Regions from separate parts of the Bradyrhizobium sp. 2TAF36 genome, predicted to be linked through region 1. Evidence: riboswitches for the same ligand, from Rfam matches in the RefSeq annotation. Region 1 holds a riboswitch; each other region holds the start of a gene.
The links. A riboswitch is a leader RNA that binds a small molecule or an ion and turns the genes downstream of it on or off. The one in region 1 is predicted to bind cobalamin.
Positions count from the first base shown of each region.

Region 2: it holds a riboswitch for cobalamin, as region 1 does, so the genes downstream of both, AB4Z51_RS30180 (TonB-dependent receptor) here and AB4Z51_RS16595 (TonB-dependent receptor) in region 1, are expected to answer to the same signal.
Region 3: it holds a riboswitch for cobalamin, as region 1 does, so the genes downstream of both, AB4Z51_RS30160 (energy-coupling factor ABC transporter permease) here and AB4Z51_RS16595 (TonB-dependent receptor) in region 1, are expected to answer to the same signal.

Region 1 is NZ_JBFRFR010000026.1:44,374-51,536, forward strand. Features, by position in the region: gene AB4Z51_RS16575 (efflux RND transporter permease subunit) at 1-194, opposite strand, end outside; gene AB4Z51_RS16580 (efflux RND transporter periplasmic adaptor subunit) at 191-1,624, opposite strand; gene AB4Z51_RS16585 (FixH family protein) at 1,709-2,101, opposite strand; gene AB4Z51_RS16590 (hypothetical protein) at 2,204-2,569, opposite strand; cobalamin riboswitch at 2,801-3,008, shown strand; gene AB4Z51_RS16595 (TonB-dependent receptor) at 3,209-5,557, shown strand; gene AB4Z51_RS16600 (GFA family protein) at 5,696-6,103, shown strand; gene AB4Z51_RS16605 (Cj0069 family protein) at 6,264-7,163, shown strand, end outside.
Region 2 is NZ_JBFRFR010000059.1:53,190-58,833, reverse strand. Features, by position in the region: partial or broken gene AB4Z51_RS30190 (maleate cis-trans isomerase family protein) at 1-9, opposite strand, end outside; gene AB4Z51_RS30185 (PepSY domain-containing protein) at 131-1,552, opposite strand; gene AB4Z51_RS30180 (TonB-dependent receptor) at 1,565-3,937, opposite strand; cobalamin riboswitch at 4,053-4,254, opposite strand; gene AB4Z51_RS30175 (histidine phosphatase family protein) at 4,326-4,898, shown strand; gene cobT (nicotinate-nucleotide--dimethylbenzimidazole phosphoribosyltransferase) at 4,905-5,644, opposite strand, start outside.
Region 3 is NZ_JBFRFR010000059.1:44,518-52,538, reverse strand. Features, by position in the region: gene cobF (precorrin-6A synthase (deacetylating)) at 1-422, opposite strand, end outside; gene AB4Z51_RS30160 (energy-coupling factor ABC transporter permease) at 469-1,146, opposite strand; cobalamin riboswitch at 1,184-1,401, opposite strand; gene cobA (uroporphyrinogen-III C-methyltransferase) at 1,420-2,178, opposite strand; gene AB4Z51_RS30150 (cobyrinate a,c-diamide synthase) at 2,175-3,485, opposite strand; gene cobM (precorrin-4 C(11)-methyltransferase) at 3,485-4,267, opposite strand; gene AB4Z51_RS30140 (cobalamin biosynthesis protein) at 4,264-4,632, opposite strand; gene cbiT (precorrin-6Y C5,15-methyltransferase (decarboxylating) subunit CbiT) at 4,629-5,810, opposite strand; gene AB4Z51_RS30130 (cobalt-precorrin-6A reductase) at 5,809-6,555, shown strand; gene cobJ (precorrin-3B C(17)-methyltransferase) at 6,531-7,265, opposite strand; gene AB4Z51_RS30120 (precorrin-2 C(20)-methyltransferase) at 7,262-7,993, opposite strand; gene AB4Z51_RS30115 (precorrin-8X methylmutase) at 7,996-8,021, opposite strand, start outside.

The sequences.
Region 1 (7,163 bases):
ACCTGATCCTCGATCACCTGCGGCGCCTGGCCGGGATACTCGGTGTAGACGATGACCTGCGTATCCGAGAGATCCGGGATCGCATCCAGCGGAAGGTGAACCAGGGCATAGAGGCCGGCGGCGGCCGCGAAGCCGGTCCCGAACAGCACGAGCAGCAGATTGCGCGCCGACCAGGCGATGATGCGGGCGATCATTTGTGATCTCCCGTTGCATTGCCAGGGCCGGCGTCGGTGGCCTGGGATGCCGCCTCGCCAAACCCCTTCAGCGCCGCCTTCAGGTTGCTTTCCGCATCGATCAGGAAGTTGGCGGAGGTCACCACCGCCTCGCCGTCCGCGAGACCATGGCGCACCTCGACATAGCCGCCGCCGCGACGGCCGAGCTTGACTTCCCGCGGTTCGAAACGCCCTTCCCCCTTGTCGACGAGGACGGCCTGCCGGCTGCCGGTGTCGAGCACCGCGCTGTCCTGTATCGCCAGGACGGGCGCGGCATCGGCCGTGTCGATATCGGCATCGACGTACATGTCGGGCAGCAGCACCGCGTCCGGATTGGCAAGCTCGATCCTGATGCGAACGGTTCGCGTGTCGCGGTTCACCTGCGGATAGACGACGGCGATTGTCCCGGTGAAGGTTCGGCCGGGGAAACTGCGCGCGCGCACCGCGACTGACTGCCCCACCGCGATGTTGCCGAGATCGCGCTCGGCCACGTCGACCAGCGCCCAGACCACCGAGGTGTCCGCGATCCGGAACAGGACGTCGCCGGGATTGGCCCGCATGCCTTCGATCGCGTTGCGTTCGAGCACGACCCCGTCGCGCGACGCAGACCAGCGTATGGCCACGGGCGCGGTGTGCGTCTTGTCCATCTCCGCGATGACGGACTCGGGAACGTCGAGATTGACCAGCCGCTGCCGCGAGCCGCGGCCGTACATCTCGACACCGCCGACCGTCCTGGAGGTGATCGTCGCGAGATATTCCGCCGCCGCGGACGCCACCGCCGAACTGTAGATTTCCATCAGCGGCTGGCCGGCCTTCACGCGCGTGCCGGTCGTCACGTCGGCGACCTTCTGCACGAAGCTCTCGGCGCGCATCGCGATCACCGACACGCGGCGTTCATCGAGCTGGATCGTGCCGGGCGCCTTCACCGAGACCCGGATCGGGCGCCGCGCGACGGGCTCGGACTTCACGCCCGCGCGCTGGATCTTGCCGGGCGACAGCTTCACCGTGCCGTCGTCGGTGTCGTCGCCTTCGTAAACGGCGACATAGTCCATCCCCATCGGATCCTTCTTTGGGACGGGCGACGTGTCGGGCAGCCCCATCGGATTGCGGTAGTAGAGGATTTTTCGCGGCGAAGCCGCTTGCGCCTTCGGTAGCGCCGGCGCGACGGCCGCTCCATCGTCGTCGTAGACCGGCACATAGTCCCGCCCGCGGTCGTCCTTCTTCTGACCCGCAGACCAGAGCGGCGCACCGCTTGGATCGCGGTAGTAAAGCGGCGTTCGCTCCGCGCCAGCCGCAGCCGATGATATGTCGGCCTCAGCGAGCCAGCCCGCACCGTTCGAATGCCAGTAGTAGCCGGCCAGGACCAGGCCACCGCCCAGCGCAAGAGCCGTCAGGAGACGCAGCGTTTTCATATGGTGTATCCGCGCGCCCGGGAGCGCGCGTCCGTGTGAAGGAAAAAGGGGAATGTCGGGCGCCGCCGGGCAGCGCCCGAACGCTCACTTGACCGCCGTGACGATCACCTTGCCGGTGACGGTCTCCGGTTCGCCCTGCACCTTCACGGACAGCGTCATCTGGTAGCGTCCAGCCATCGGCAGGTCCGTCTTGAAGGCGTACACACCCGGCTCCCTGGACGGCAGCGGCGCGACCGCCGATTCCATCTCGGCCATCCCGTCCGGGGCCATGTCGAGGCGGCTTTTGAAGATGACTGCGTCCGGTATCGGCTTGCCGGTCTGCTTGTTCGTCAGGCGAACGGCGAGCGTGACGTCTTCGCCCTTCTTCATCTGCGGAGTGACGGGCTCGAAGGCGTAGTCGCCCGCGCCCGCCATCGCGGCGGAAGCGGCAAGCGAAAGGGTGGCGGCGAGAGCCGCGGTGCTGATTTTGGAAAGCATTGTCCTGTCCTCATGAATTGATCTTTCGCCGTGGCGCGTGAAGCGCGCACGTCAGTCGTCGTCGCGAGCAGGCACGCCGCTCGCGTCTCGGGCTTTGCGAGATCAGATTCGAGGAGGTCGGAAAGGAGGACTGCCGCCGCGGAAGGAAACGACCTGATCCGGGGGAATAGCCATCGTGCTGGCCATGACGGCGAGACGTTCGAACGCCACGGGCCTGACATCACCGAGCGCGATGATCCCACCGACGCAGCAGAAGCCCATCCCGCACTTGTAGCCGCCGCTATGGGAGCCCGTTCCCTTCATGTCGGGACAACAATCGTCCATCGACATGTCGGCGTCGCCGCTCATGTGCATGGCCGTCTGCATGCCATCCGACGACATTGCGAGGTTCGCCGCGGACGCGCCAACCGGCAGCATCGCCAAGGATATGGCGATGGCGACTGCCAGGATGGTACGGACGAACTGCATCAATATCGACTTACCTTGTCGGGCCGGAACTCGGCCTCAGTAGCATACTCGGACACCAAAGGCAGTTATTGATCGTGGTCAAGCGTTCGTTACCCAGGCTCGTCCGGAGGCCGGGTTGGACGTTTCGACGCGGTCCTTCGGACTATCGTGCAAAACAGCAACACAAGGCCACCATCGACCGACCGGCCCGTCCAGCAGCCCGCGCGGATGTTGACGCGCTCATCCCCTGATGCCAGTTTCGTGATCGGTAGTGTCCGCAAGGACTCTTCAAGGGAATGCGGTGCGTCCACCTCAGTGGGCAATTCCGCGGCTGCCCCCGCAACTGTAGGCGGATAGCCGACGACCAAACGAACCACTGGAGCCCCGCTTGGGCCTCTGGGAAGGTGGTCGAAGGCGATGACCCGCGAGCCAGGAAACCTGCTACCAGCCATGGTCACGCGCGAACGCATTGGGCGGGGTGCCCTGATGTCGGACAAGTAGCCGGTGCATCCGCCGCCTGGGGCGAAGGTGGATGACTAAGGCAACCGCGGTGACGGTTTGTTTGCGTCGCCGCAGAGCGTTGTCGTGCAAAATCTTCATTTCCGTGCTGGCGCAAGGCCAGCGTTATCGCGTGCTTTCCTGATTACTCTGCTCTCGTCGGTGTCCTTGTCGTCCGCGGCGCTCGCGCAAAGCGCGGCGCAGGACAACCGCTCCCGGGAGGTCGGCCCGGTGATCGTGTCGCCGCCTGCGCCGCGACAGGCTCCTGCCGTCAGCCCCGGCACTCAGAAGCAGCGCGCGGCCCGGCGCGCCGCGGGACGCAATCGTGGCGCCCCTGCTGTCGCCGTTCCGGCCGCGCAAGCTCCGAGCGGGCCGGTACAGACGCCGCTCAATACGGCAGCCGTCACCGACGTCGGCTCCCGGCTCGGCATCACGGCGCGCGAGATGCCGGCGACCGTCGAGGTCATCGGTCAACAGACGATGCAGAACCTGGGCATCCGGACCACGACCGACGTCGCCAAGGCTGCAGTCGGCGTCACCGGCGGCGATGCGCCCGGCGCGCCCGCCATCTTCTCGATGCGTGGCTTTTCCGGCGACCAGATCTCCACGCTCTACAACGGAATCCCGATCGGGCCGTCGACCATGACCGGCCGTCCCATGGACGTGGCTGGTCTCCAGCAGGTCGAGATCATCAAGGGACCGGACTCGCTGGTGGCGGGCCTCGGTGCGACCGGCGGCGCCATCAACTACGTGAACAAGGCGCCGCACACCGGACCAATCGTCAACGACGCCTTCACTTCCTACGATTCCTTCAACGGCTATCGCGCCGGTTACGGATCGGGCGGCAGCACGCTGATCAACGGCCTCGACTACCGCTTCGACATCAGCCATTTCAACAACAAGGGCTTTATCGACGACACCTATTCGAAGCTCAGCAACGTCTCGGGCCAGCTGAACTATCGCGTCAACGAGAACCTGAGGATCTGGGGCGCGACCGAATACAGGCAGGACAACGACCGCTTCTACTGGGGGACGCCGCTGGTGCCGGCGAACGCGCCGGGCATCGTGCCGACGTATGGCGTCGTCTCCGGCCTCTGGAGCAACTATTACCTCGGCGGCGGCACGCCGGTCCCGGTCACCATCGACGCGCGCACGCTGACCACGAACTACAACGTGCTCGACAATCACAGCGGCGCCAACGAGCTCTGGCTGCGCAGCGGCTTTCAATGGGACATCACCAACAACATCTCGCTGAAGAGCCTGGTCTATGGCTATGACGCCCACCGGCACTGGTTCAACAACGAGATCTCGTCGTTTGACCAGACCGTAGGCAATTTCGCAGGCGCGCAGAGCATCTACCGCGAGCGCCTGGCGCTCGATCACGCGCAGCGGCTCTACGGCAACATCACCGACCTCACCGTCAATTCCAATCTCGGCGGAATGGACAATCGCTTCGTCGCCACCGTGGCGGCGAGCAGCAACCAGTTCAACGTCTCGCAGGACACGCTGTTCTTCAATGACTACGTCGACCTCCTCAATCCGGACCGCGGCCTCTACGGCCCGCGCAGCGACGAGAAGATCTACACCCATCTCGACACCGCCTCGCTGTCGTTCGAGGACCGGCTCAAGCTGACCTCGACCTTTGCGCTGATCGGCGGCATCCGTTTTGAGAATATCGAGCTGTCGCGGACCCGCTTCGACGAGAATGGCCTCCTGAAAGCCAACTATCCTTTCTCGAAGACGTTCAATCCGGTCACCGGACGCATCGGCTACACCTGGGACATCGCGCCCGGCGTGATGCTTTACAGCCAGTACGCGACGGCAGCCGACCCGACGGTGGCGAACATCTTCATCCTCAGGCCCACGACGCCGCTGCTGCTCACGACGTCGCGGACCTACGAGACCGGCGTGAAGCTGCTGTCGGCCGACAGGCGCGCGGAGGCCACGTTCTCGGCCTTCGACATCGAGCGCAAGAACGTCTACGTCCCCGAAAGCGGCATCCTCTTCAACGTCGCCGGCAAGATGGCCTCCAAGGGCGTCGAGATCGCCGCCGCGGTCAATCCGGTCGCGGGCCTGAAACTATGGGGCAACGTCGCCTTCGTGCAGTCGCGCTTCATCGACTTCACCTATGTCGACGGCAATGGCGACTTCCAGTCCTATTCGGGCAAGACGCCGCCCAACGTTCCCAACTTCATCGCCAACGCCGGCGCCTCCTATCGCTTCGACACGAAGCTGCCGGTCGAGATCGGCGGCCTCGTCCGTCACGTCGGCGACCGCTTCAACTTCCAGGACAATCTGGTCACGATGGACGCCTACACGATCTTCGACGCATACGCGTTCGTCGATATTCCAAAAGCCTATTTCCCGGGCGTCGACCAGACCCGGATCAGCTTTCGCGTGAGGAACCTGACCAACAAGCTCTACGCGGCCTGGGGCGATCCGGGTTACACCGACCAGATCATCCTGGGCGCGCCGCGCAGCTACGAGATCGCGGCTTCGTTCAAGTGGTAGTCGCGGATCACCTCGCCCGCGCCGTGGCAGGAGTTGTCACGCGACAGTAGGACGCAATCGCAAATCGATTGCGCCGTTGAAGCCGCAGGTCTCGAGAGCTATCGATCAACGAGACCTGTCTTCCATCGGGAGGAACGCATGAGCACCATCACCGGCGGTTGTCACTGCGGCGCGATCCGCTATCAGGTCGAGGGCGAAGCGATCGTGCACGCGCTGTGTCACTGCCGCGATTGCAGGCTTCACGCGGGCGCTCCCGTCGTCGGCTGGACGATGTACGCGGACGATGCCGTCAAGGTGACCAAGGGCGAGCCCAAGGTGTATCACTCCTCGGAAAATGCCCGGCGGCACTTTTGCGGCGACTGCGGAACCGGCCTGTTTTATGTCAATGCCGACATGTTGCCCGGGGTCATCGACGTCCAGAGCGCGACCTACGACGATCCCGATGCCGTACCGGCGACGATGCACATCCAGGTCGCAGAGCGCCTTCGATGGATGGAGCGCGCGCACGAACTGCCGACATTCGACCGCTATCCTCCGCCACCGTAGCGGCGCGCGCGAAGCGTTCGCCGTCTAGATGGAACCGCACAAGCACCATCTTGCAACGACCGGACGATTTCACGTACATTCATCGGCGTGGGGACGAAGCAGACTCCCCGTGAGACCTCGGTCCAAGCTCTGCGCAGCACGCCATTCGTGGAGCTTGCGCATGGATACCGAACGCCACCCTCCTCTCCGCCATACCGTTGCCATCCTCTCCCGCGGCGATGCAGCCGCGCGCCGGGACGCGACGGCGCAAAACAGCCGCTTCGTTCGCGTTTTCGAAGCACTCGCCGCGGTCGGCATCGAAGCCCGGCCGGTGATCTACGACGAGATTTTCGCCGACGCCGCGCGCGATCAACTGCTCGCCGTCGATGGCGTGCTCGTCTGGGTCGATCCGATCCATCAAGGCAAGACGCGCGAGGCCCTCGACCCGCTGCTTCGCGACGTTGCGGCGCAAGGGCCGTGGGTAAGCGCCCATCCCGACGTGATCCTGAAGATGGGCGTCAAGGACGTGCTCTACCGAACGCGTCACCTCGGCTGGGGAGCCGACACGCACCGCTATGACACCGCCGCAAGCTTCCGCGCCGAATTTCCTTCGCGCCTTCAGGCGAATGGTCCGCGCGTGCTCAAGCAAAATCGCGGCAATGGTGGCCAGGGGGTGTGGAAGGTGGAGGCCCTGCCCAACGTGGACGCCATGGTTCGCGTGCTGCATGCCCAACGCGGCAGTCTACCCGAGGACATTCCGCTCGATGCCTTGCTCGCCCGCTGCGAACCGTATTTCGGATGGGGCGGCTGCATCATCGACCAGGCGTTCCAACCCCGCCTACCCGACGGCATGATCCGCTGCTACATGAGCGGCGCCAAGGTCGCGGGCTTCGGGCATCAATTGATCAAGGCCCTGATCCCGCCGCCGCCGGAAGGCCCCGACGCACCCGAGGCTCAGCCGGGCCCACGGATCATGCACGGACCCGCTGCTTCGCAATTCCAGGCGCTCCGAAGAGCGATGGAGGACGAATGGACGCCGCAGCTGATGGGCACGCTCGGCATCGACGAGCCGTCGCTGCCG
Region 2 (5,644 bases), on a different contig from region 1:
AATTGACATCGATCACGATCGCCCCATTGAGAGAGCGCACCGCTGCGCCCCCTCGGAGGATCATCCGCGCCTGCCATCGCCCGCGCAACCCGCAATTTGCATGGCGCATATGATTTGTTCGATACGCAGCTCAAGCCGCGAAGGTCGACCGCAAGCGCCGCCAGCCGATGACGATGCCGGTGACGGAAAATGCCAGCCCCAGCAAGCAGAGCCCGACGACCAGGATATCGCGCAGACGCGGATGCGCCATGAGAACGGGAAAATCGAGCGTGTGAAGCGCGCTATAGAACCAGCGATAGGCGCGCCGCGAGGCATCCAGTCTTTGCAGCACGCGGCCGTCGGCACCGTCGATGTCGAACCAGAGGTCGCCGCATCGGGAGCGATAGACGGGCGCTCCGGGGACAACGGAGTGCGCGGGATAATCGTCATTGTCGGCTAGAACGGACGGGGCGCCACAGCCCGGCGCAAGGCGCGTCGTCAGGTCATGGACATCCCTCTCGCCGAGGAATGCCACCTGGCGGCTGCGGATCGCCTCCCCCGTTTTGGTCAAGGCCTGACTGGCGAGGCCGGTACGGTCGCGCCGGTAGACAACACCGTTGACGGCGAACCATTCGACTTCGCGAGCCGACGGCTGACCGACCGGTGGGGCCGTCGTCCAGTCAGGCGCGGCATACACCACGCCCGCTTCGGTCGGGGTCAGTTCCCCGCGCGAGAACAGCCGGCCGTGATCCATCGAGAGCCAGCCACTGAAACTCCAGGTCAGCACGAAAACGGTCGCGACGAGACCAATGATGTGATGCAGGGCGTGCCAGCCGCGATAAGGCGACGAAACCCCGCGCCCTCGAATCCTGATCCTGATAGTTCCAAGCACCGCGCCGAGCGTCGCGGCGATAAAAGCCACCAGCGACAATGTCGAGACCACCCGATCCCAAAGGGACCAGTTGCTCCTCAGGACCGTCGGATAGATCCAGTGCAGGACGCTGCCGGCCCAATTCCAGCCGCGTTCGCTGCGGGTCGTATCCAGCACGACTTCGCCGGTGCGCGAGGAGACATAGACCTCGGTTCCGGCCGCATCGCCAAGAGCGACGCGCAACAGAGGCCGGTGTCGATCAAAGCCGTTGGGTACGCTCCATTGATCATAATCCGCGCCCGAAATCATCGACGCCCGCGCGGCATCGAGCCCGCGTTGCCGGGCATGATCCCGCGCGATACCGACCGCGACGTCGGCGGACGTCACCGATGCATCCCGTCCGTCGGAGGCATGGACCGCACGCACACGCGACGGGTTCGACACGACATAGACCGGCCCGTCGCTCCGCTGGACCAGGCGAACGCGCGTGGCGTCCGCGATCCCGCTCGCGGCGACGGCCTCCGCGACCGCAATCCTCACCGCTCCGCCAGCCACCGGCGCGAGCCCGGCAAAACGTTCCGCTTCCGCCAATGACGGAAACGGGACGAAGTGCATCACGATTCCGCTCGCGAACCACATCGCGAACAGCAGGCAGAACGCGATCCCGAGCCAGCGATGCAGCAGCACGATCGCGTTCATCATGTGGTCAGCGCCCTACCATTTGAACGCGGCCGAGAGCTCATAGGTCCTGGGCGCACCGAGCAGGATCTGGTCGGGATAGAACGGATCGCCCCAGATCGCGTAGCGCTTGTTGGTGATGTTGCGCACGCGGAAGCCCAGACGGGCCTGGTCGACCGCGTTGAACACCGTCTTCGGGATGTCGACGAAGGCGTAGACGTCGGCGACGGTGTAGGCCTTCATCGTCACGACGTTGGCATCGGTGTTGTAGCGGTCGCCGACATAGCGGCCCGTGATGCCGAGCTCCACCGGCCAGGGCGTGAAGAACCGGTACGACGCACCGGCATTGGCCACGACACGCGGCACGTTCGGCGGCGTGTTGCCGGAGAACGAACCACCGGCAAAATTGTAGTCGGCATAGCGTGCATCGACATAGGCGATGTTGCCCCAGAGCCGCAGGGGATCGATCGGGCGTACGGCCGCGGCGAGCTCGACGCCCTTCGACTCCTGCCGTCCCGCGATGTTGAGCTGCATGCCGCCAGCCGCCGCATAGACGTTCTTGCGCTCGATATCGTAGGCCGAGAACGACCATTCCGCCCTGTTGTTCCACAACAGATGCTTGACGCCCGTCTCATAGGTGCGCGAGGTCGTCAGGTCGAGCGGCTGGGCTGGCCCAAGCAGGAAGATGTTGTTGGCTGAGACGTCAGCACCGGTCGCGTACTGACTGAAGAAGGTCAGGCCGGGAACGGCGTCCCAGGTATAGCCAATGCGACCCGTCGTCGGGACCCAGGACTTCGAGAACGGGAAGTTCGCCTTTTCCAGCCCGGCGGCGTCGGTCGAGTTGCGGTCAAGCCCGATATGCTCGACGCGGAGGCCGCCGACCAGCGCGAAGGTTCGCGTGAGCTTCACCCGGTCCTCGAACGACAGCGCCTCGTTGTCGATGCGCGCGGTCTGCTGCTGCGTCGTGAGCAGGCCGTAAAGGCCACGGTCGGGATTGACGAGCGAGACGTAATCGTCCGGGAAGTTGGCCGCGCCTGGCCTGACGAAATCGAGATAGCTGGACGAAAGTGTCGTGACCAGGCGGTTGTCGAAGCCTGCGATATTAGCGTCCCAAATCAGGTCGGTAATGTTGCCGACAAGGCGTTGGCTATGTGCAACATAGAAGCGCTCGCGATCGACCATGTTCGAGTTGGGCAGGCCCGTACTGGCATTGAAAGCCTCGATCTCGTTGTTGAACCAGGTACGCTCCGCGCCATAGGCATAGGCTTGGCTCTTCAGCGTCAGGTCAGGCGCCAGCTTCAGTTCGAAGCCGCCGCGCAGCCACACCTCTTGTGCCACGTTGCGGTTGTCGAGAACGTTGTAATTGGTGTTGAAGGTACGATCGTCGATCGTGATCGCACCGAGATTCGTTTTGTTGAAGTTCGAGACGTAATTGCCCGAAACAATCCCGCTCGTCGCATGCGAACTGCTGAAGGCGACCGGTACCAGCGGTGCGCCCCAATAGGCCTTCGAGCGATCTTCCCGGTACTCGATCGCGCCCCAGATCTTGAGGCTGTCGGAGATGCGGTAATTGAGCTGGCCAGACACATCCAGCGTCTTGGTATTGGTGTCGTCGGCAAAGCCATTGAGCGAGGCGCGGCTGATGTCGAAGCGGTAGTCGAGCCCCTGCAAATTGGTGCTGCCGCCCGAGCCGTAATGGACGCCGAACGAGTTGAGCGAATCCCAGGAGAAGTCAGCGTCATTCCGGATCGGCCCGGTGTGTGGCTGCTTCGTGATCAAGTTGATTGCGCCACCGGCGGCACCTTCGCCCGACATTAGCGAGGCCGGACCTTTCAAAAATTCCACGGCTGCGAGATTGGCCGTATCCGTGATCCGCGAGGTCATGTTCTGCGGACCGATCTTGATGCCGTTGTAGAGCATGTTGATCTGGCTGTTGGTGAAGCCACGCATGGAGAAAGCCGCGGGCTCGGCCGGATTGTCGCCGGAGGTGACACCGACCGCGCCCTGCGCAACCTCCGACACGGTGCGATAGCCCTGCTCCCGCATGGTCTCGGCCGAGATGACCTCGACGGTCGCGGGTGTCTCCTGCACGGTCAGGCCGAGGCGCGAGGCGCTCTCGGCAACCACATTGGTGTTGAGCGGCGTCTGCGCCGCCGCGGTCGGCACGACGGGCTTGGCCGCGGCCGATGCGGCCGCTGGCCTGCGCGATGCTGCGCGGCGTGGGCTCTGCGCGTCCCGGGCCGCCGGCTTTGCCGGTTTGCGGGATTGGGCGGGCGACACCTCGACCGGCGGCAGCGGCTCGCGGGCCTGCTGCGCCAGCGCTGCGGGCAGATCGGCGACTGCAAATGAAGTAAGCGCGGCGGAAGCGAGCAGGAAGCAACGCGGTCGTACAAGACGAATGGAAGACACAGTTCGGGACCTCGGTATGACGTCAGTGGCACGTCACAGCGAACCAGGTCCCACCTCCGGCCTTTGAGCCTTCCGATGAAGCCGAATGTCTGTACTCCCCGACCGACATCTTCGCGTGTGACCACGGCTGACGGCAGGTCTCCTGGCTCGCGGGTCAGTACCTTGCATCGCCTTCCCGGGACCGAGATACCCAGTGGCTCGTGACGCAAGATTCGCCGCTTACAGTTGCGGGGGCAGCCGCGGCATTGGGGACAAAATCCCCGCACCGCATTCCCTTTTCATCCCCACTCGGGGAAACCGTCAAAGCCATCTAGGATTACCGACAAGACAGAGTCAATGTGCCGGTGCGACGTTATTACCACCGCGACCAACTTCCTTGGAGATAGGTATGGAAGGCGAGACCTTCCTCTGGCTGATACGGCATGCGCCCGTCGACGGCGTCAAAGGGACGATCCATGCGGCCGACGCGCCCGCCGATCTCGGCGATCGCGTGCAACTGGAGGCGTTGCGGCAGAGGCTTCCGCCAGATGCTGCGAGCTTGGCGAGCCCGGCGCGACGTACGGTTGAGACGGCGCGCGCGCTGGGACTCGAACCCGCGTTGGTGCCCGAATTAAGTGAGCAGGATTTTGGCGACTGGACCGGCCGGCGGCATGACGAGCTCGCGGCGACCGGCGGCGAGACCTATGCGCAGTTCTGGAGCGATCCGGCGCACGGGCGGCCGCCGGGCGGCGAAAGTTTTGAGGATCAGGTCGTGCGCGTCCGGCTGGGTCTCTCGCAAATCGGCGCCGGCTCGGCAACGCTCGTCGTTCACTCCGGCACCATCCGCGCCGCGCTCTGCATTGCGCTGGATCTGACACCACAAGCGGCCCTGCGCTTCGTGATCGATCCGTTGTCACTGACCCGGATCGACCGGCTCGCCACCGGCTGGCGCGTCGTCGCGGTCAATCAGCGCGCGGCTTGAGCCGGGTCAGGCCGGGCGATCCGGCACATTGGCCTGCGCGAAGGTCGCCATGCCGTTGTGAAGGCTGCACGCGAGCCGCACCAGCGGCAGCGCGATGGCCGCACCCGATCCTTCGCCGAGCCTGAGATCGAGGCTGATCAACGGCTGCACGTTCAGCGCACGCAACACCAGCCGATGCCCCTGCTCCGCCGATTGATGCGACGGCAGCAGGAATGGCTGGCACGACGGGTTCAGCCGTACCGCCGCCAGCGCCGCCACCGATACGATGAAGCCATCGATCAACACGGGAACGCGGGCTTGCGCAGCCGCAATGATGGCGCCGCAAATCGCCGCGATTTCGAGGCCGCCGACGGCGCACAGGATTTTTTCCGGCGAAGCGCCCGCAATGCCGTGATGCGCAATCGCCGCATCGATCACACCCGCCTTGTGCGCGCGGCCGGCCGCGTCGACGCCGGTACCGCTGCCCGCGATCTCCTCGGCACTGATGCCGAGCAGGCTCGCCGCAATCGCCGCCGACGTCGTGGTATTGCCGATGCCCATCTCGCCGAAGATCAGGAGATCGGGCCTGCCGGCTGCCGCGCGCGCGACTGCGCGCTGACCGGCTTCGAAGGCGAATGCCAGCTCCGTGGGGGTGAGCGCTGCTTCCACGCTGAAGTCGCGCGTGCCGCTGCGCGGCTTGTCGGTGACGATTCCTGCCATCTCCTCCTGTGCCAGCGTGCCGGCGTCGACGACCTCCAGGCCTGAGC
Region 3 (8,021 bases), on a different contig from region 1:
GAGGTGATGCCCGGCACGACCTCGATATCAGGCAAGGGATCGAGCCGCCGCGCAATGCGCAGCGAGGAATCGTACAGCGAGGGATCGCCCCAGATCAGCAGCGCGACCTTGCCTTTACCTTCGAGATGGCTGGCGATCGTCCGCGACCACGCCGCGGCCACGGCATCGTGCCAGTCGTCCACGCCCTTGTGATAGTCCGCTTCACCGGCATCGCGCACAGGAAGATCGAACTCGGCAATGCGCGTCGTTGGATTGGTGAGTACATCCGCGCAGATCGTCCGCCTGAGATCTGCGAGATCGGACTTCGCCGTCCCCTTGCGCGGGATCAGGATGAGATCGGCCGCGTTGATGGCTTGAACGGCGGCGCGCGTGAGCTGCTCGGGATCGCCGCAACCGATGCCTATCAGGGAGAGTGTCAGCATCGTGAGTGCGAAGGGCGGCCATCACGGCCGCCCGTTCGCTTGTCTCTCAAGCCGCGTTATGCAAACGCGGGGTAACGAGGCCGGGCGCGGTGACGCCGCGCAGCGACTTCGCCAGCGCCAGCACACCGAGGTCGGCCAGCGGCTCGATCACGATGACGAGCGCGTAGGAGGCCGCGAAGGTCGCGATGTTGACGAGGTTGGTCGCACCGAAGCCCGAGCCATAGAGCGCCCAGAACGCAACCCAGGCGATGACGCCGGCCTGATACGTGGTCGACAGCGCCAGCGCCTGGCGATACCTGAGATCGACATAGGCGGTGTTGCGGGCAATGATCCGCGCGGCGATCGCCTGGATCCCGAACAGCGGCACCAGCAGCGTGGTGACGTTCATGCCGAATTGCGGCAGATCGGGCGGCTCGAAGAAGATGCCCTGGAACAACAGTCCGAACGCAAGGCCGAAGGCCGCGGGCGCTGCCCCAAACAGCAGGAACAGGGTCGAGCCGAGGATGAAGTGCACCTCGGAGACGCCCACCGGGAAGTGCGGCAGGATCTCGAAGAAGACGAAAACGAGGCCCGTGGTGGCGAGCGTCCGCGCCGCGAACGACGTGATGCCCTGCTCGCGCACGGTCTCGACCGCGAGCTTCAGCGCAACGCCGCCGACTGCGATGCCGGTTGCGTAACTCAACACGAGCTTGGCGCCCGATACGACTCCGGGTTCGATATGCATGGTTCAGTTCCTTCCTGCCGTCACACCCGACGGCCTTGGCCACAAGACATGCACGGCCGGTCTCCTGGCTCGCGGTTCACTGGGGTTCTCCGGCCTTCCCGGGCCTTGCGGCCCAGTGGCTGATCGGAGTCCCTCACCGCTTACAGTCGCGGGGGCGGCTGGGGTTTTGGGCGGCGCAACTGTCCGCCCACCCCCATTCCCGATTATGCTCCGGCGGTTTGCGCCGCCTCGAGCACCATGCGTCTCCTGTGTGCCCCTTTCGCCAGCCGGGCGTCAAGGGGCGAAGGGCGGCCGGGACGGTCCTGACGGATAATCGCCCGCCAGCGCGCCAAACAGGATCACCGCCGCCGTCGAGGCCGCGCCGCCCCGCGCAAGCTGTTCCGCCAGCTCGGCAATGGTGGTGCGGACCAGCCGCTCGTCGGGACGACCGAGGGATTCGGCGAACAGCGCCGGGGTATCAGGGGCGAGGCCGTGCTCGATCAATTTTGCGACAAGCGCCGGAAAGGTGCGCCGGCCCATATAGACGACGGTGGTCGCTTCGGGATCCGCCAGCGCCGCCCAGTTCAAATTCTGCGGCAGCTCGCCGGTGACATCGGCCCCGGTCACGAACTGCACCCGGCGCGAGGTGTGGCGCCGGGTCAGGGGAATGCCGGCTTGCGCGGCGGCGACACAGGCCGAGGTGATTCCGGGAATGATCTCGTAGCCGATGCCGGCTTCGCGCAGAGCCTCCAGCTCCTCCTCGAGCCGGCCAAAGATACCGGCATCGCCCGATTTCAGCCGCACCACACGGACGCCGGCCGCGGCGTAATCGATCAGCAGGCGGTTGACGTGGTGCTGCTTGGTCGAGGGCCGCCCTGCCCGCTTCCCGACCGCGACGAGATTGGCGCCGGGCCGGGCCAGATCGAGGATCGCGCCCGAGGCGAGGTCGTCATAGAGCACGACGTCGGCATCGCGCAGCCGCGCGGCGCCTTTGAGCGTGAGGAGCTCGGGGTCGCCGGGGCCGGCCGAGATGAAAGTGACAAAACCGCTCACCGATCCTCCGCGATCAGATGGAAGAACGTGCCGGTGGCTTGTCCCCGCCGCGAGCCGGTCTCGGCGATGATCGCGCCTGTTGCATCGTGCACGACCGCCAGCGGCGTATCCGGCTGCGCGACAATCGTCGAATAGTGGAACTCGTGACCGCGCAGGCGCGCGCCGACCTGATGGCCCGGCATCGGCGCGGCGAGCGCAGCGAGACGATAGCCGAGATGCATGCGGCGCTTGGCAAAGCTCGTCTCCAGTCCGAGCAGGCCCGTCATCTCATGACGGACGCCGTCGGCGTCGGTCAGAGCGGTTCCCAGCACCATATAGCCTCCGCATTCGCCGTGCACCGGCCGTGTGTCAGCGAAGGCGCGCAAGCCGCTGCGAAAGCGCGCATTGGCCGCGATCGTGCCGGCATGCAGTTCGGGATAGCCGCCGGGCAGCCAGCAGACATCGGCGCTCGCGTCAGGCGCTTCATCGGCAAGCGGCGAGAATGTCGAGATCTCGGCGCCGGCCGCGCGCCAGGCCTCCAGCATGTGCGGATAGATGAAGGAGAACGCGGCATCGCGGGCCAACGCAATGCGCTGCCCGGGCGGCGTCACGTTCATGCCGTTTGCCGCCGGTTGCGGCGAACAGCTTGCTGCCGCCCGCAGCACCGCATCGAGATCGACATGCTCGGCGACGAAGCGCGCGGCTTCGTCGATCAGCTTGCCGATCTCGGCCTGCTCTTCGGCCTGCACCAGGCCGAGATGCCGTTTCGGCAGGCTGATTTCTGCATGACGCGGCAGCGCGCCGAACACGGCGATGCCGGCGTCGTTCAGTGCACGCCGCACGAGATCTTCATGTCGCGGGCTGGCGACGCGATTGAGCACCACGCCGGCAAGGCGCACGCCGGCACGATAGTCGCGAAGGCCTGCGGCGATCGCCGCCGCCGTCTGCGCCTGTCCGGAAGGATCGATCACCAGCAGCACCGGCCAGCCCAGCATCTCCGCAATGTCGGCGGTGGCGCCGGTGCCGGAGACGCCGCGCGCGGCGACGCCGTCGAACAGGCCCATCGAACCCTCCGCGAGCACGACATCGGCATCAGTGCCGCGACCCACGAGATGAGCAATCGTCCCGCGATCCATCGCCCAGCTATCGACGTTGACGGAAGCGCGCCCCGTCGCAGCGGCATGGAAGGCGGGATCGATATAGTCGGGCCCGCTCTTGAAGCACTGCACGTTCAATCCGCGATTGCGCCAGGCGCGCGCCAGCGCCAGCGTCAGCGTGGTTTTGCCGACGCCGGAGGCCGGCGCCGAGATGACAAGCCCTGCCGGCATCACGATGCCTCCGGAAAGCGCGGATCGGCGCCGACCGGCCGATAGCGCCGATCGTAATCGGCGGCATAGAGGCGGCTCTCGTCAAAATCCGCCGCTCCAAGCGTCTTGCCAACCAGGATCAGCGCGGTGCGCTCCATCTCGGTGCCGACGGCGGCATCGAGCGTCGCCAGCGTGGCGCGAACGATGCGCTGGTCCGGCCAGCTCGCGCGCCAGACGATCGCGACGGGGCAATCCGCGCCGTAATGCGGCGTGAGCTCGGCGACGACCTTGTCGAGCAGATGGATCGACAGATGGATCGCGAGCACCGCACCGGTGGCGGCGAACGCCGCGAGCTTTTCGCCCTCAGGCATCGCGCTGGCGCGGCCCGGCGTGCGCGTCAGCACGACTGACTGGGCAAGACCGGGCAGCGTCAGCTCAATCTCTAGTGCAGCTGCTGCAGCCGAAAACGACGGAACACCTGGCGTGACCGTGTAGGGAATACCGAGCGCGCGCAGGCGACGAAGCTGCTCGCCCATCGCCGACCAGATCGAGAGATCGCCGGAATGCAGGCGGGCAACATCCTTGCCGGCGGCATGCGCGGCGGCGATCTCCGCGATGATCTCGTCAAGCGACAGCGGCGCGGTGTTGACGATCCGTGCACCGGGCGGGCAATGCGCCAGCACGCCCTCGGGCACCAGCGAGCCCGCATAGAGGCAGACCGGACAGGCCGCGATCAGGTCGCGTCCGCGCAACGTCAGCAAATCCGGAGCGCCCGGCCCTGCACCGATGAAGTGCACCGTCATGCGCCGTCTCCTTCCGCGATCGCGGCGGTCGCGGTGCGATCCCGCGAGACCGCCCGCGTCGCAATCAATCGCGCGCGAGGACCAGCGGCAACGAGCGCCGCGGCTTCGGCGACCGAGCCCGTGCCGAACTTCTCCGCGACGAGCTCCGATTGCGTCGGCGTCTCGATGCCGGCCAGCATGTCCGCCGGAACCGGCTTGATCGGCACGCCGCATTCACGCGCGAGCTGTTTGAGCGGCTCCGCGTCGGCCTTGTCGCTGACAGTCGCGACCGCCGCAAGGCCCTCGGGACCACCCGCCGCCAGCAGCGCCTCGCGCAGCGAAGCCAGCGTGACATCCTTTTTGAATCCGAGTCCGGCGACTTTCATCGAACCGCACTCCATTGCACCACGGGCCGCGACGCTTCCCAGGACCGGTAGCGGCCGAGCGGCGCGGCATGGGCAATCTCGACCCGCATCAATTCGCCGCCGTGGCGCTGGTGCAGTTCGCCGAGCAGCGCCTCCGTCTCCAGCGTCACCGCATGCGCGACGAGCCGCGCACCCGGCGCAAGCCGCGGCCAGATGGCATCGAACATCGCGATATCGAGACCGCCACCGATGAAGACGGCATCCGGCGCTTCCAACGCAGCAAAAGCTTTCGGCGCGCTCCCCGTGATGACAGTGATCCGATGCGCCAATCCGAACGCTGTTGCATTGCTGCGGATATTCGCGGCACGATCCTCGCGCGCCTCGATGGCGGTCGCCGTCCCGCCGCACAGCGCCCATTCCACAGAGATCGAGCCAGAACCCGCGCCGATATCCCACAGCCGCTCGCCGGGTCGCGGCGCCAGCGCCGAGAGCGCCAGCGCACGCACCGGCCGCTTGGTGATCTGGCCATCATGCATGAAGAGATCGTCGGTCAGGCCGGAGCTGCGGGGAATGCCTTGCCCGCCCCTCGCCTCGACGGCCACTGCGACCAGGTTTTCGGCGAGATCGCCCGCAAAGCTGTCGGCGCGATGCTCAGCGATGCTTTCGCGCGGCCCGCCGAGCGCGGCGAGAGTCCAGAACGCCGAGGCGCCACAACCGCGCTCGCTCAGCCATTTCGCGAGATCACCGGCGGCCTTGCCGTCACGCACGAGGCAAATGATGCGCGCACCTTGCACGAGATGCGGTACGAGACGCTCGAACGGCGCGGCATGAAGCCCGAGACAGGCGATGGCTTCGAGGCGCCAGCCGAGCCGCGCGGCGGCGAGCGAGAAGGTCGATGGCGCCGAATGCGCGATCCACTCGTTGGCATCGAGCTTCTCGGCGACACTTGCACCCGCGCCGTGCCAGAACGGATCGCCGGAGGCGAGTACCACCGTCGGCCGGCCGCGGCAGCTCAGCACGATGTCTGCGTCGAACGGCACCGGCCACGGACGACCGCGCCCCTCCACGTCAGCAAACGCGAGATGACGCTCGCCACCAAAAACAGTTTCTGCCTTGGCAAGCGCCTTTCGGCTTGCCTCGGACAGCCCGGCAAGGCCATCTTCGCCGATACCGATGATGGTCAGCCAGGGATCAGCCATGACGCGCGCCCTCATTCTGGGCGGAACCGCCGATGCGAGCTTGCTCGCCGCGGAAGTCGCACGCGCGCGCATCGACGCCGTGTATTCCTATGGCGGCCGAACCCGCGCGCCCGCCGATCAGCCGCTGCCGACCCGCATCGGCGGCTTCGGCGGCGTGAGCGGGCTTGCCGACTATATTCGCCGTGAGCGCATCACGCATGCGATCGACGCCACGCATCCCTTCGCTGCCGAGATGAGCCGCCACGCGGTCCAGGCGTGCGCGCAAACGGGAACGCCGCTGATCGCGCTCGAGCGCGCGCCTTGGACGAAGGCGCCCGGCGACACCTGGATCGAAGTCGCCGACGTCACCGCCGCGCTCGCTGCGCTGCCCGAGACGCCGGCAAAAATGTTCCTCGCCATCGGCCGGCAGCACATCGCGCCCTTCGCGAGCAAGCCACAGCACACCTACACGCTGCGGTTCGTCGATCCGCCCGAAGCACCGCTGCCCTTCGCTGCGGACGTGATCGTGTCGCGCGGGCCATTCACGTTCGACGGCGAGCTCGAAATGATGCGCACGCGCGGCATCGCATGGATTGTCGCCCGCAATTCCGGCGGCGACGGCGCACGCGCCAAGATCGACGCGGCCCGCATGCTCGGCCTGCCCGTGATCATGATCGCGCGGCCAAAACTGCCCGAACGGTTGCGGGTTGAGAGCGTGGCCGAGATCATGCAGTGGCTCGGTCATCGCGCCTGCCTCGGGGCATAGACCCAGCGGCCGACGCGGCGCGTCTGCGAGTTGCCGACGATCACAAGCGTGCGCATGTCGGCCATCTCAGGCGTCGCTTCGTTCAGCGTGACGGTCTCGATCCTTTCATCAGCGGCGCTGATCGCGCGCGCGAAGATCACGAGGCGCTCGCCGCAGCCGGTGTCCTTCAACACCGCAAGCGCGCGGCCAAAACCCTCCGGCCGGCTTGCCGAGCGCGGATTGTACATCGCAATGGCAAAATCGGCTTCCGCGGCCAGCCGCAGGCGCTTCTCGATCACCGCCCACGGCTTGAGATTGTCGGAGAGATTGATCGCGCAGAAATCATGGCCGAGCGGCGCGCCGGCGCGCGCGGCCGCCGCCAGCATCGCTGTGATACCGGGCAAAACGCGAATGGGAAGCTCGCGCCATTGCGGCGCCTGTTCGAGCGCCTCGAACACGGCCGACGCCATCGCGAAGACACCGGGATCGCCGGAGGAGACGACGACGACCTGCCCGCCTTCGGCCGCAAGCCGCAGGGCCTCGCTCGCGCGCTGCAGCTCTTCGCGATTGTCGGAGGGGTGCAAGGTGAGCCCTGCCCGCGGCGGCACGCGCGCAACATAGGGCGCATAGCCCAGAATGTCGGTTGCGGCGGCAAGGGCGGCGGAGACCTCGGGCGTCACCAGCGCATCGCTGCCCGGCCCGAGGCCCGCGATGATCAGCGTGCCCGTCATTCGGCGGCGTCCAGATGCCGGCCCTTGCCGTGCACGAGCACAATCGCAAAATAGGGACAGTCGGCGGCATCGATATCGGCGAGCCGCACCACGCGCTCGCCCGGCATGGTGCCGCGCTCGACCAGCCAGGCATCGTCCAGCCGGCCGGCGGACGCCAGCGCGCGACGCACCTTTGCGAGATTGCGGCCGGTCTTCATGATGACCAGCGCATCGGAATCGCGCATGCGCCGCTCGAGTTCGTCTTCGGCGAGCGTCCCCATCAGCACCGTCGTCACGTCGTCGCCAAGCGCGATCGGCTGTCCGACGCCGTTCCAGCAGCCGACCATGCCGGGAATGCCGGCGATCACCTCGATCTCGACACGGCCTTGCAGGCGCGTGTGCAGATGCATGAAGGAGCCGTAAAAGTAAGGATCGCCCTCGCAGAGCACGACGACGTCCACCGCACGCGAAAGCCGCGCCAGCCGTTCCGCCCATTCGTCGTAGAAGCCGGCCAGCAGCTGCACATATTCCGGGCTATCGAAGGCGAGCTCCGTCGTAACAGGATATTCCATTGCGTATTCGGTGACGTCGGAGGCCAACATGCCTTCGACGATGCGGCGCGCCTGGCCGGGCCGGCCCTTCTTGCGAAAATAGGCGACATGCTTCGCAGCCCGCACCGTCCGGTCAGCGCGCACGCTCATCATATCAGGATCGCCGGGGCCGAGACCGCAGCAGATGATGCGTCCCATGGCTATTCGCTCCGGCTCGCCAGTGCAT